3 regions of the Microbacterium sp. PRF11 genome follow, and region 1 is predicted to be linked to each of the others. Evidence: predicted binding sites of a transcription regulator. Region 1 holds the regulator's gene; each other region holds the start of a gene.
The links. Region 1 encodes HrcA, which represses chaperone genes, less so after heat shock. Its sites were predicted from a motif close to TTNGCACTCGNNNNNNNCGAGTGCNAA; they were not measured.
Positions count from the first base shown of each region.

Region 2: Q9R20_RS10520 (Hsp20/alpha crystallin family protein) is a predicted target of HrcA. The motif match lies at 1,659-1,685, and genes of this name have one in related genera.
Region 3: groL (chaperonin GroEL) is a predicted target of HrcA. The motif match lies at 2,071-2,097, and genes of this name have one in related genera.

Region 1 is NZ_JAUZUP010000004.1:410,041-413,312, forward strand. It holds gene hemW (radical SAM family heme chaperone HemW) at 1-658, shown strand, start outside; gene hrcA (heat-inducible transcriptional repressor HrcA) at 817-1,857, shown strand; gene dnaJ (molecular chaperone DnaJ) at 1,908-3,032, shown strand; gene Q9R20_RS13455 (16S rRNA (uracil(1498)-N(3))-methyltransferase) at 3,035-3,272, shown strand, end outside.
Region 2 is NZ_JAUZUP010000003.1:354,974-358,245, reverse strand. It holds gene Q9R20_RS10530 (DUF2231 domain-containing protein) at 76-555, opposite strand; gene Q9R20_RS10525 (manganese catalase family protein) at 642-1,523, opposite strand; gene Q9R20_RS10520 (Hsp20/alpha crystallin family protein) at 1,768-2,223, shown strand; gene Q9R20_RS10515 (iron-containing redox enzyme family protein) at 2,432-3,272, shown strand, end outside.
Region 3 is NZ_JAUZUP010000003.1:519,207-522,478, forward strand. It holds gene Q9R20_RS11285 (DUF2332 domain-containing protein) at 1-730, shown strand, start outside; gene Q9R20_RS11290 (DUF3263 domain-containing protein) at 740-994, shown strand; gene Q9R20_RS11295 (LytR C-terminal domain-containing protein) at 1,030-1,632, shown strand; gene Q9R20_RS11300 (cold-shock protein) at 1,765-1,965, shown strand; gene groL (chaperonin GroEL) at 2,136-3,272, shown strand, end outside.

The DNA.
Region 1 (3,272 bases):
GTCGGTCGATCTCATCTACGGGGCACCGGGAGAGTCTCTCGACGATTGGCGTGCGTCGCTCGAGACGGCGATCGCCCTGCACCCCGACCACGTCTCGGCGTACGCGCTCATCGTGGAAGACGGCACGAAGCTCGCGCGGCAGATCCGCTCCGGCGCGGTCGCCGAGCCGTCCGACGACCTGCAGGCCGACATGTACGAGCTGGCCGACGAGCTGCTCGGCGCGGCCGGCTACGACTGGTACGAGGTGTCGAACTGGTCGCGGGGGGTCTCGCACCGCTCGCGCCACAACCTGGCGTACTGGCGGGGCACGGACTGGTGGGGCTTCGGTCCCGGCGCCCACAGCCACGTCGCGGGTCTGCGCTGGTGGAACGTGAAGCACCCGGCCGCGTACGCGCAGCGTCTGGTGGCGGGGGAGTCGCCCGCCGCCGCGCGCGAACGTCCGGACGAGACGGCGCGACGCCTCGAATCCGTGCTGCTGCGCAGTCGCATCCGCGAGGGGCTCGCGGTGTCGGAGATCCTCGGCGAGGGGCGCAGGGCCGTGGCATCCCTCATCGCCGACGGGCTCATCGAGGGCGCGGATGCCGTGCGGGGGCGCATCGTGCTGACGTTGCGCGGTCGCCTGCTGGCGGATGCCGTGGTGCGGGCGCTCACGGTCTGACCGCTGTCGTCGGCCCGCGCCGTGGATCCCCGGGCGCCATGACGGCCGCGGAGGCAGTTCAGGCGTGACACCCGTCCGCGTGCCCCCGGCGCAGTATCGGAGCGATCCCGTAGAATTGGCACTCAACTGAGTCGAGTGCCAGGCGGAAGGAGCAGATCATGGTGTCGGAACGCGGACTCCAGGTGCTCCGCGCGATCGTGCAGGACTACGTCGACACGCGCGAGCCGGTCGGGAGCAAGGCCATCGTCGAGCGTCACGCGTTCGGGGTGTCGGCCGCGACGATCCGCAACGACATGGCACTGCTCGAAGACGAAGACCTCATCGTCGCGCCTCACACCTCGTCGGGGCGCGTCCCAACCGACAAGGGCTACCGCGTCTTCGTCGACCACCTGGCCGAACTGCGACCGCTCTCCGGTGCGCAGCGCAGCGCCATCACCTCCTTCCTCGACGAAGCGGGCGACCTCGACGACCTGCTCGCGCGCACGGTGCGCGCGCTCACGCAGCTCACCGGCCAGGTCGCGATCGTGCAGTACCCCTCGTTCGCGCGCGCCAACCTGTCCCACGTCGAGCTCGTCGCCCTCGGCGGTCCGCGGGTGCTCGTGGTCCTCGTCACCGACACCGGCCGCGTCTCGCAGCGCATCGCGCTCGTCGTGGCCGAGCCCACCGAGAACGACATCGCGCACCTGCGCGCGCGGGTCGGTTCCCTTCTCGTCGGACGCCGCGTCGCCGACTGCGTGCAGCAGGTGACCACGACGCTCGCCGACGGCCCCCGCCCCGGCAACACCCTCGACGCCATCGCCGACGCCGTCCTCCGCGTCGTCGGAGAGGAGCTCGAGGAGTTCCGGCAGGACCGTCTGGTCATGGCCGGCGCGGCGACGCTCGCGAAGCGCGAGTCGGACTTCCGCGGCAGCATCTACCCGCTCCTCGAGGCCATCGAAGAGCAGGTGACGCTGCTGCGGCTGATGAGCGAGATGGTCGCCGATGAGCAGGGACTGTCGGCGAGCATCGGTCGCGAGAACGAACCGTTCGGCCTCGTCGAGGCATCCGTCCTGGCGAGCCGGTACGACGGCTCGGCCGGCGGCGCCCGGGTGGGCCTGCTCGGCCCGACCCGCATGGACTACTCCTCCAACCTCGCGGCGGTCCGCGCCGTCGCGCACTATCTGACCCGGATGCTCGAAGACGACGACAGCGCGCGCTGACGAGCTCCCTCCCCGAGAACGACCCCGCGACAGCGGGCAGGAAGGCGATTGTGGCTGACCACTACGAGGTCCTGGGCGTCGAGCGCGACGCCAGCCCCGAAGACATCAAGAAGGCGTACCGCCGCCTTGCGCGTCAACTGCACCCGGATGTCAACCCGGGTGAGGACGCCTCCGAGCGCTTCAAGCTGGTGACCCACGCCTACGACGTGCTGAGCGACCCCGAGCAGCGTCGTCGCTACGACATGGGCGGCGACCAGAGCCCGTTCGGCGGCGGGGGAGCGGGCGGCTTCGGCGGCTTCAGCGACATCTTCGAGACGTTCTTCGGGGGCGCGCAGGGCGGCGGCGGCGGACGCGGGCCCCGGCCCCGCTCACGTCGCGAGCGGGGGCAGGACGCCCTCGTGCGCGTCACTCTGCAGCTCGGTGACGTCGTCTTCGGCACCCACCGCGACCTCGAGGTCGACACCGCCGTGCTGTGCGAGACGTGTCAGGGCGCCTGCACGCAGCCGGGCACCAGCGAGGTCACGTGCGACATCTGCCACGGCTCCGGTCACGTGCAGCGCACGGTCCGCAGCCTTCTCGGCAACGTCGTGACGAGCGCGCCGTGCACGGTGTGCCAGGGGCACGGCACGACCATCCCCTATCCCTGCGGCACCTGCCAGGGCCAGGGTCGCGTGCGCGCCCGCCGCACCGTGTCGGTCGACATCCCCGCCGGCGTCGAGTCGGGTCTGCGCCTGCAGCTGCCCGGATCGGGCGAGGTCGGACCCGCGGGCGGTCCCAACGGCGACCTGTACCTCGAGATCACCGTCGAGGCGCACGACGCCTTCAGCCGCGAGGGTGACGACCTCGTCGCGACCCTCGAGGTCTCGATGCCGGATGCCATCCTGGGTGCCAACACCACGATCGAGTCCCTCGACGGCAGCGTCGACCTCGAGGTGCGCCCGGGCGTGCAGTCCGGAGACGTGCTCACGATCAAGGGCCGCGGGATCACGCCCCTGCGCGGCAGCCAGCGCGGCGACCTGAAGGTCGGCGTTCACGTCGTCACGCCGACGCGGCTCGATCACAAGGAGCGCGCGCTCATCGAGGAGTTCGCCAAGCGCACGAAGGCCCCCAAGCCGCGCCTGGCCGAACATCAGCAGGGCATGTTCAGCAAGTTCCGCGACCGCTTCCGGCACTGATCGTGGCGCTGCACTTCGTCGCCGACGAGGCGGCATCCGCTCGACCCGGCGACGTCGTGACACTGACCGGGGCCGAGGCGCACCACGCCTCGGCTGTCCGACGGGTGCGCGTCGATGAGGCCGTGACGCTCGGCGACGGTCGCGGGGTGTGGCTCTCCGGTGTGGTGACCGACGCCACCCCCAAGCACGTCGACGTCCGGATCACCGAGCGTGACGAGCGCCCCGCGCCCTCGCCGCGTT
Region 2 (3,272 bases), on a different contig from region 1:
GCCCGCAACCCGAGCCGGCGCACGTGACCCGCGAACCCCGGAACCCGGATGCCACCGCACCCGGGATCCGTGGACTCACGCGGCCGCTTCGAATCCCTCGCGCTGCGTGTTTTCGTCGGCGACGCGGACGCCCCAGCGGTAGGCGAGCTTGCCGCCCAGCCATCCCGAGATGCTGAGTCCCGCGGCGGCGACGGCGCTGAGCCCGAAGGCCACGATCGGCACGCGGCCCAGATCGAGCATCCGCACGATGAGACCGACCGAGAACAGCCCCATCGCGGTGACGTTCAGCACGAGGTGCGCCAGGGCCGTGCGCCGGGCGGGCGTGCCCCGCGGGATGCGCGAGTAGTCGAGCAGACCCAGCACGGCCGCGCCGACGGCCCCGCCGAGGCCGATCCCGATGAGCCAGCGCGATCCCGTGGCGAACGCGCGCGGGTCGTCTGCGGCGAGGCCGAGCAGGTCGAAGACGAGGCTCGACGACCACGCGCCGATCGGGATGGTCACCGCAACCGGGTGGAACGGGTGGCCGTAGGGCCCCGCGACGATCGAGCGGGGCACCTTCGCCGCTCGCATCGCGGGGAAGCTCGCCCCGCTCCGCGGTGCCGACGTCCGCGAGGGCCCCGGCACCGCGGCATCCACCCCGCTCATTCCTTGTGCAGCGCGTCCTGCGCGCGACCGGCGAGCTTCTCGACCGTGTTCGGCAGCTCGGTCGTGCCGTAGAACCGCGCGTCGGGGTGCGTGGGCGGGGGCATGGGGACGCCCGCGGGCGGCTCGGGCACGTACGTGAACTCGCCCTTGCCGTCGGGGGTCGGACCGGAGGCCCAGGTGCCGTCGCCGGCCTGCTTCCCGTCGCTGAAGTTGATGTACTGGTACGACACGTCGCGGTCCTCCTTGTCGAGGGGGAAGTTGCTGGGCACGGGGAGCTTCTCCAGCCCCTCGGCCTGCAATTCGGCGGCTGCGGCCGCCCACTGGTTCTGGTGCATCGTGTCGCGGGCGAGCAGGAAGGCCAGAAGGTCCTTCACGCCGTGGTCGTCGGTCTGGTGGTAGAGCCGGGCGACCTGCACGCGGCCCTGCATCTCGGCGTTGGCGTTCGCGGTGAAGTCGGCGAGCAGGTTGCCGCTGGCGGTGATGAAACTGCCCTGCCAGGGGTTGCCCATCGAGTCGACGGGACGCGCGCCGGCGCCGGCGACGATGCCGTGCTGGATGTCGGTGCCGCCGATCACGGCCGCGACGGTGGGGTCGCTCTGCACCGCCTCCTCGGTGATCCCGAGCGGCGCCTTCTCGAGCAGCTGCGCGATCATGATGGCGAGCATCTCGACGTGCCCCATCTCCTCGGCGCCGATACCGAAGACGAGGTCGCGGTACTTGCCGGGGATGTGCATGTTCCAGGCCTGGAATTGGTACTGCAGGGCGACGGTGATCTCGCCGTACTGCCCGCCGAGCACCTCCTGGAGCTTGCGGGCGTAGACGGCATCCGGCTTCTCGGGGGTGGCGGAGTGCTGCAGCTCTTGACGATGGAAGTACATGTCTCTCCTCACCGCGCCGGGAAGAAGGTCAGGGGGCCGGAGTGGCGCGTGCGGGCTACGAAACGTTCCGTCCGAGGGGTTCGACACGGGGGTTGCGGCGGGTCGTCGGGGGCGCGACAATCACGCGCCCGAGTCTTGGCACTCGACACCCGCGAGTGCTAATCTGCTACCAGTTGAGCGAAGTTGACTCAACTTCAGAACTCTCCGGATGCCACGTCCGGACCGATCGACAAGGAGAACGACCATGGCCACCTACGACCCCTTCCGCGACCTCGACCGCCTCGCGTCGACCCTCCTCGACGCCCGCCGCGGCGGCGGTCCGCGACGGATGCCGATGGACCTCTACCGCGACGGGGACCACTACGTCCTGGCCGCCGATCTTCCCGGCGTCGACCCCGGGTCGGTCGACATCGACGTCGACGGCCAGCTGCTCACCATCCGGGCCGAGCGCACCCTCGGCTCGGGCGAGGGCGTCAAGTGGATCACGCGCGAGCGCGAGACGGCATCCTTCGTCCGCCAGCTCAACCTCGGTCAGGGCATCGACACCGAGCGCATCAGCGCGTCGTACCGCAACGGTGTGCTGAGCGTGACGATCCCGGTGAGCGAGAAGGCGAAGCCGCGTCGCATCGCGGTCTCCACCGACGACGGCGACGGCGTGATCGAGGCGCACGAGAGCACGCCCCAGCCCATCGAGCAGTAACCCCCTCACCCGCACGGGAGCGTTCCGCACGGGACCGCTCCCGTGCGGAACGCCTCGCGGCTTGTCAAGGGTCTGGAGGGGACGCCCACCCCACCCTCACAGTGCTCTCGTGCCCCCGACCGTGTCCTCCCCCCTGCCCACCGCGGAGCGCCTCGACGTCGAGGACTTCCCGCCCTTCCACCCGCGCGGACCGGTCAGCGCGGCGGTGATGCAGCATCTCGTCGACGGCGTGGGCACGGGACACACCGCCCTCGCCGACGAAGCCGTCTCGGCATCCGTCGACGTCGAGCACGACGACGACCTCCAGCTCGCCCTCTTCTGCCTGTACGCCTCCTCGTACGGATCGGTCCCCGCCTTCCGCGCGGAGCTCGAATGGGACCCCGCCCTGATCGCCACGCGACGCGTGATCGAGAACGCCTTCGAGGCGGCGCTGCGCCGGAGCGTTCCGGTCCCGCAGCTGCCGGCACCGACGATGGATGCCGTGGCCCGCGCCCTCTTCGCCCTCACCGGCGCCGACGCGGGTCCGAGTCTGTCGCGCCATCTCGCCCGCCGCGCCTCGCTCGAGCAGGCCCACGAGTTCCTCGTGCACCGCACGATCTACACGCTGCGCGAGGCGGACCCGCATTCCTGGGCGATCCCGCGCCTGAGCGGCCGGCCCAAGGCGGCGCTCGTCGAGATCCAGTCCGACGAGTACGGCGGCGGTCGCCCCGAGCGGGTGCACGCCGAGATGTTCGCTCGCGCGGTGCGATCCGCCGGCCTGTCCGATGCCTACGGGGCGTACGTGGACGACGTGCCCGCGGTCACCCTCGCCTCCCACAACGCCATGTCGATGTTCGGCCTGAACCGGCGGCTCCTGGGGGCGATCGTCGGTCATCTCGCCGCTTTCGAGATGACCTCGTCGATCCCCAACCGCCTCTACGCCGAGGGGTTGCGCCGCCTCGGTCTCGGCGACGACGTCTGCGCCTACTTCGACGAGCACGTCGAGGCCGACGCCGTCCACGAGCAGATCGCGGGTCGCGACCTGGCCGGCGCCCTCGCCGAGGACCGCC
Region 3 (3,272 bases), on a different contig from region 1:
GTTCGAGTGCGGTCGGCGCAGCGTCCAGACGAACGAGCCACTGCGATGCGCCGCGCTGCTGCCGGCCCTCGCACTCGTCGACGGACCGATCGCCCTGCTCGAGGTCGGCGCGAGCGCCGGCCTGTGCCTCTACCCCGACCGGTACTCGTACCGCTATCGCCGAGGGGACGAGGTCACCGCTCTCGATCCCGTCGATGGGAGGAGCGGGGTGATGCTCGAGAGCGACCTGGAGGGGACTCCCGACCTGCGGATGCCGGAGATCGTCTGGCGGGCCGGGATCGACGTGAACCCCCTCGACGCCCGTGACGTCGACGACCGGACGTGGCTGTCGGGCCTGGTCTGGCCGGGGGAGGACGGACGGAGAGAGCGGATCGTCGCCGCGCTCGACATCGCCGCCGCCGAGCCCCCACGTCTCGTGCGCGGCGACGGTGCCGCGGCGTTGCCCGCGCTCGCCGCCGAGGCGCCGCGCGACGCCACGCTCGTGGTCACGACGCCGGGGGTGCTCGCGCACGTCCCACGCGCGCGGCGCGGTGCGCTGATCGCCGCGGCGCGGGCGGCGGGACGCTGGATCACACTCGACGCGCCGGGGCTGCACGACGGGTGGACGCGGCGCCGGGAGTCGCGCCGGGGCGGGTTCTCGCTCGCCCTCGACGGCGAGGTGCGGGCCGAGGTGGATCCGCTCGGGGCGTGGGTGGCGTGGCATCCGGGATCGACGCCCGCCCCGCAGTAACGTGGCGGCGTGCCTCTGACCGACCGCGACCTCGCCTTCCTCGCCTTCGAGGGGGAGTGGCGTCGCCATGCCGGAGCGAAGGAGGAGGCGATCCGCGCCCGGTTCGGGATGCCGCCGGCGCGGTACTACCAGCTCCTCGGCCGGCTGATCGATGCCCCCGAGGCGCTCGCGCACGACCCCATGCTGGTGCGACGGCTTCGCCGCCGTCGCGACGAGGCGGCCGCCGCGCACCGTTCCCGACTGGGTCGGACGGCGACCCGCTGACGGGGCGTTCGGACTCCGACAGGTAGCATTCTCGAATGGCCAGATCGACCTTCCCTCGGGATCGCTTCGACGACCTGCCGGAAGCCGCCGGTCGTGTCGGCGCTCACCGGGCCGAGCGGCCGCGCTCGCGCGGGTGGATCGTGTTCCTCTGGGCCGCCATCGCCACGCTCGTGCTCATCATCGCCGGGATCTTCGCGACGCTGGTCGTGTCGGGGCGCATCTCGCTCGGTGACGACCCCTCCGTCGCGCCGACCGCGTCGGCGGAGCCGACCACCGCCGCGGTCGTCGACACCTCGTACTCGGTGGTCGTGCTCAACGGCACCTCCGATGAGGGTCTCGCCGCTGCCGTGCGCGATCAGATCCTCGCCGCCGGGTGGGCGGGCGACACGGTCGAGACGGGCAATTCCGACAGCACCGACTTCGCCGAGACGACGGTCTACTACCTGCGCGAGAGCGACCAGGCCGCGGCCGAGGGGCTGGCCCAGACCATCGGTGGCGCCGAGACGGCGCAGAGCGACTTCCTCCAGCCGACGGACGACCCCAACACCCCCGACGACGAGAGCGACGTCAAGCGCCTCATCGTGGTGATCGGCATGGACCGCGCCGCCGGCGAGACGAGCGAGACCCCGGCAGGCTGACCGCGTCCGTGAGGGCGTGTTTCCTGGGCGTAAAAAGTTGGATTCCCGCGCGTCAACAATGACCCCGGGGCCCGGTTCCGCCCTGCGTCCCGTGCTTACGATGACCTCGTCGTTCAGCAACAGGAGATTCGCATGACCCAGGGCACCGTCAAATGGTTCAACGCCGAGAAGGGCTTCGGCTTCATCACCGTCGCCGACGGTCAGGACGTCTTCGTCCATTACTCGAGCATCGAGATGTCCGGCTTCCGGGTGCTCGAGGAGGGGCAGGCGGTGGAGTTCACCGTCGGCACCGGACAGAAGGGACCCCAGGCGGAGTCCGTGCGACTGGCCTGAGTGCCGTACCGAACGCCGTGGCATCCGACAGCGGATGCCACGGCGTTCGTCGTTCCGGGGCGACTCCGGCGGCTTGCACTCCCCAGGGGCGAGTGCCAGAATGAGTTAGCACTCGCTTTCGTCGAGTGCCAAAATCTGGAAGTCACCCGTCCGGGAGGGACGACACACTTATGGCAAAGATCATCGCTTTCGACGAAGAGGCCCGCCGTGGCCTCGAGCGCGGCCTCAACACGCTGGCCGACGCCGTCAAGGTGACCCTGGGCCCCCGCGGTCGCAACGTCGTGCTCGAGAAGAAGTGGGGCGCCCCCACGATCACGAACGACGGCGTCTCGATCGCCAAGGAGATCGAGCTCGACGACCCGTACGAGAAGATCGGCGCCGAGCTGGTCAAGGAGGTCGCCAAGAAGACCGACGACGTCGCGGGTGACGGCACCACCACCGCCACCGTCCTCGCCCAGGCGCTCGTGCGCGAGGGCCTGCGCAACGTCGCCGCCGGCGCCGACCCCATCTCGCTCAAGAAGGGCATCGAGAAGGCCGTCAAGGCCGTCACCGACGAGCTCCTCTCCTCCGCCAAGGAGGTCGAGTCGAAGGAGCAGATCGCCGCGACCGCGTCGATCTCCGCCGCCGACCCCGCGATCGGCGAGCTCATCGCCGAGGCCATCGACAAGGTGGGCAAGGAAGGCGTCGTCACCGTCGAGGAGTCCAACACCTTCGGCACCGAGCTCGAGCTCACCGAGGGTATGCGCTTCGACAAGGGCTACATCAACCCCTACTTCGTCACCGACCCCGAGCGCCAGGAAGCGGTCTTCGAAGACCCCTACATCCTGATCGCCAACCAGAAGATCTCCAACATCAAGGATCTTCTGCCCATCGTCGACAAGGTGATCCAGGAGGGCAAGGAGCTCCTCATCATCGCCGAGGACGTCGAGGGCGAAGCTCTCGCGACGCTGGTGCTCAACAAGATCCGCGGCATCTTCAAGTCGGTCGCCGTCAAGGCTCCCGGCTTCGGCGACCGCCGCAAGGCGCAGCTGCAGGACATCGCGATCCTCACCGGCGGCCAGGTCATCACCGAAGAGGTGGGCCTCAAGCTCGAGAACGCGACCGTCGACCTGCTCGGCCGTGCGCGCAAGGTCATCATCACCAAGGACGAGACCACGATCGTCGAGGGTGCCGGTGAGTCCGAGCTGATCGAGGGTCGCGTGACCCAGATCCGCCGCGAGATCGAGAACACCGACAGCGACTACGACCGCGAGAAGCTCCAGGAGCGCCTCGCGAAGCTCGCCGGTGGTGTCGCCGTCATCAAGGCC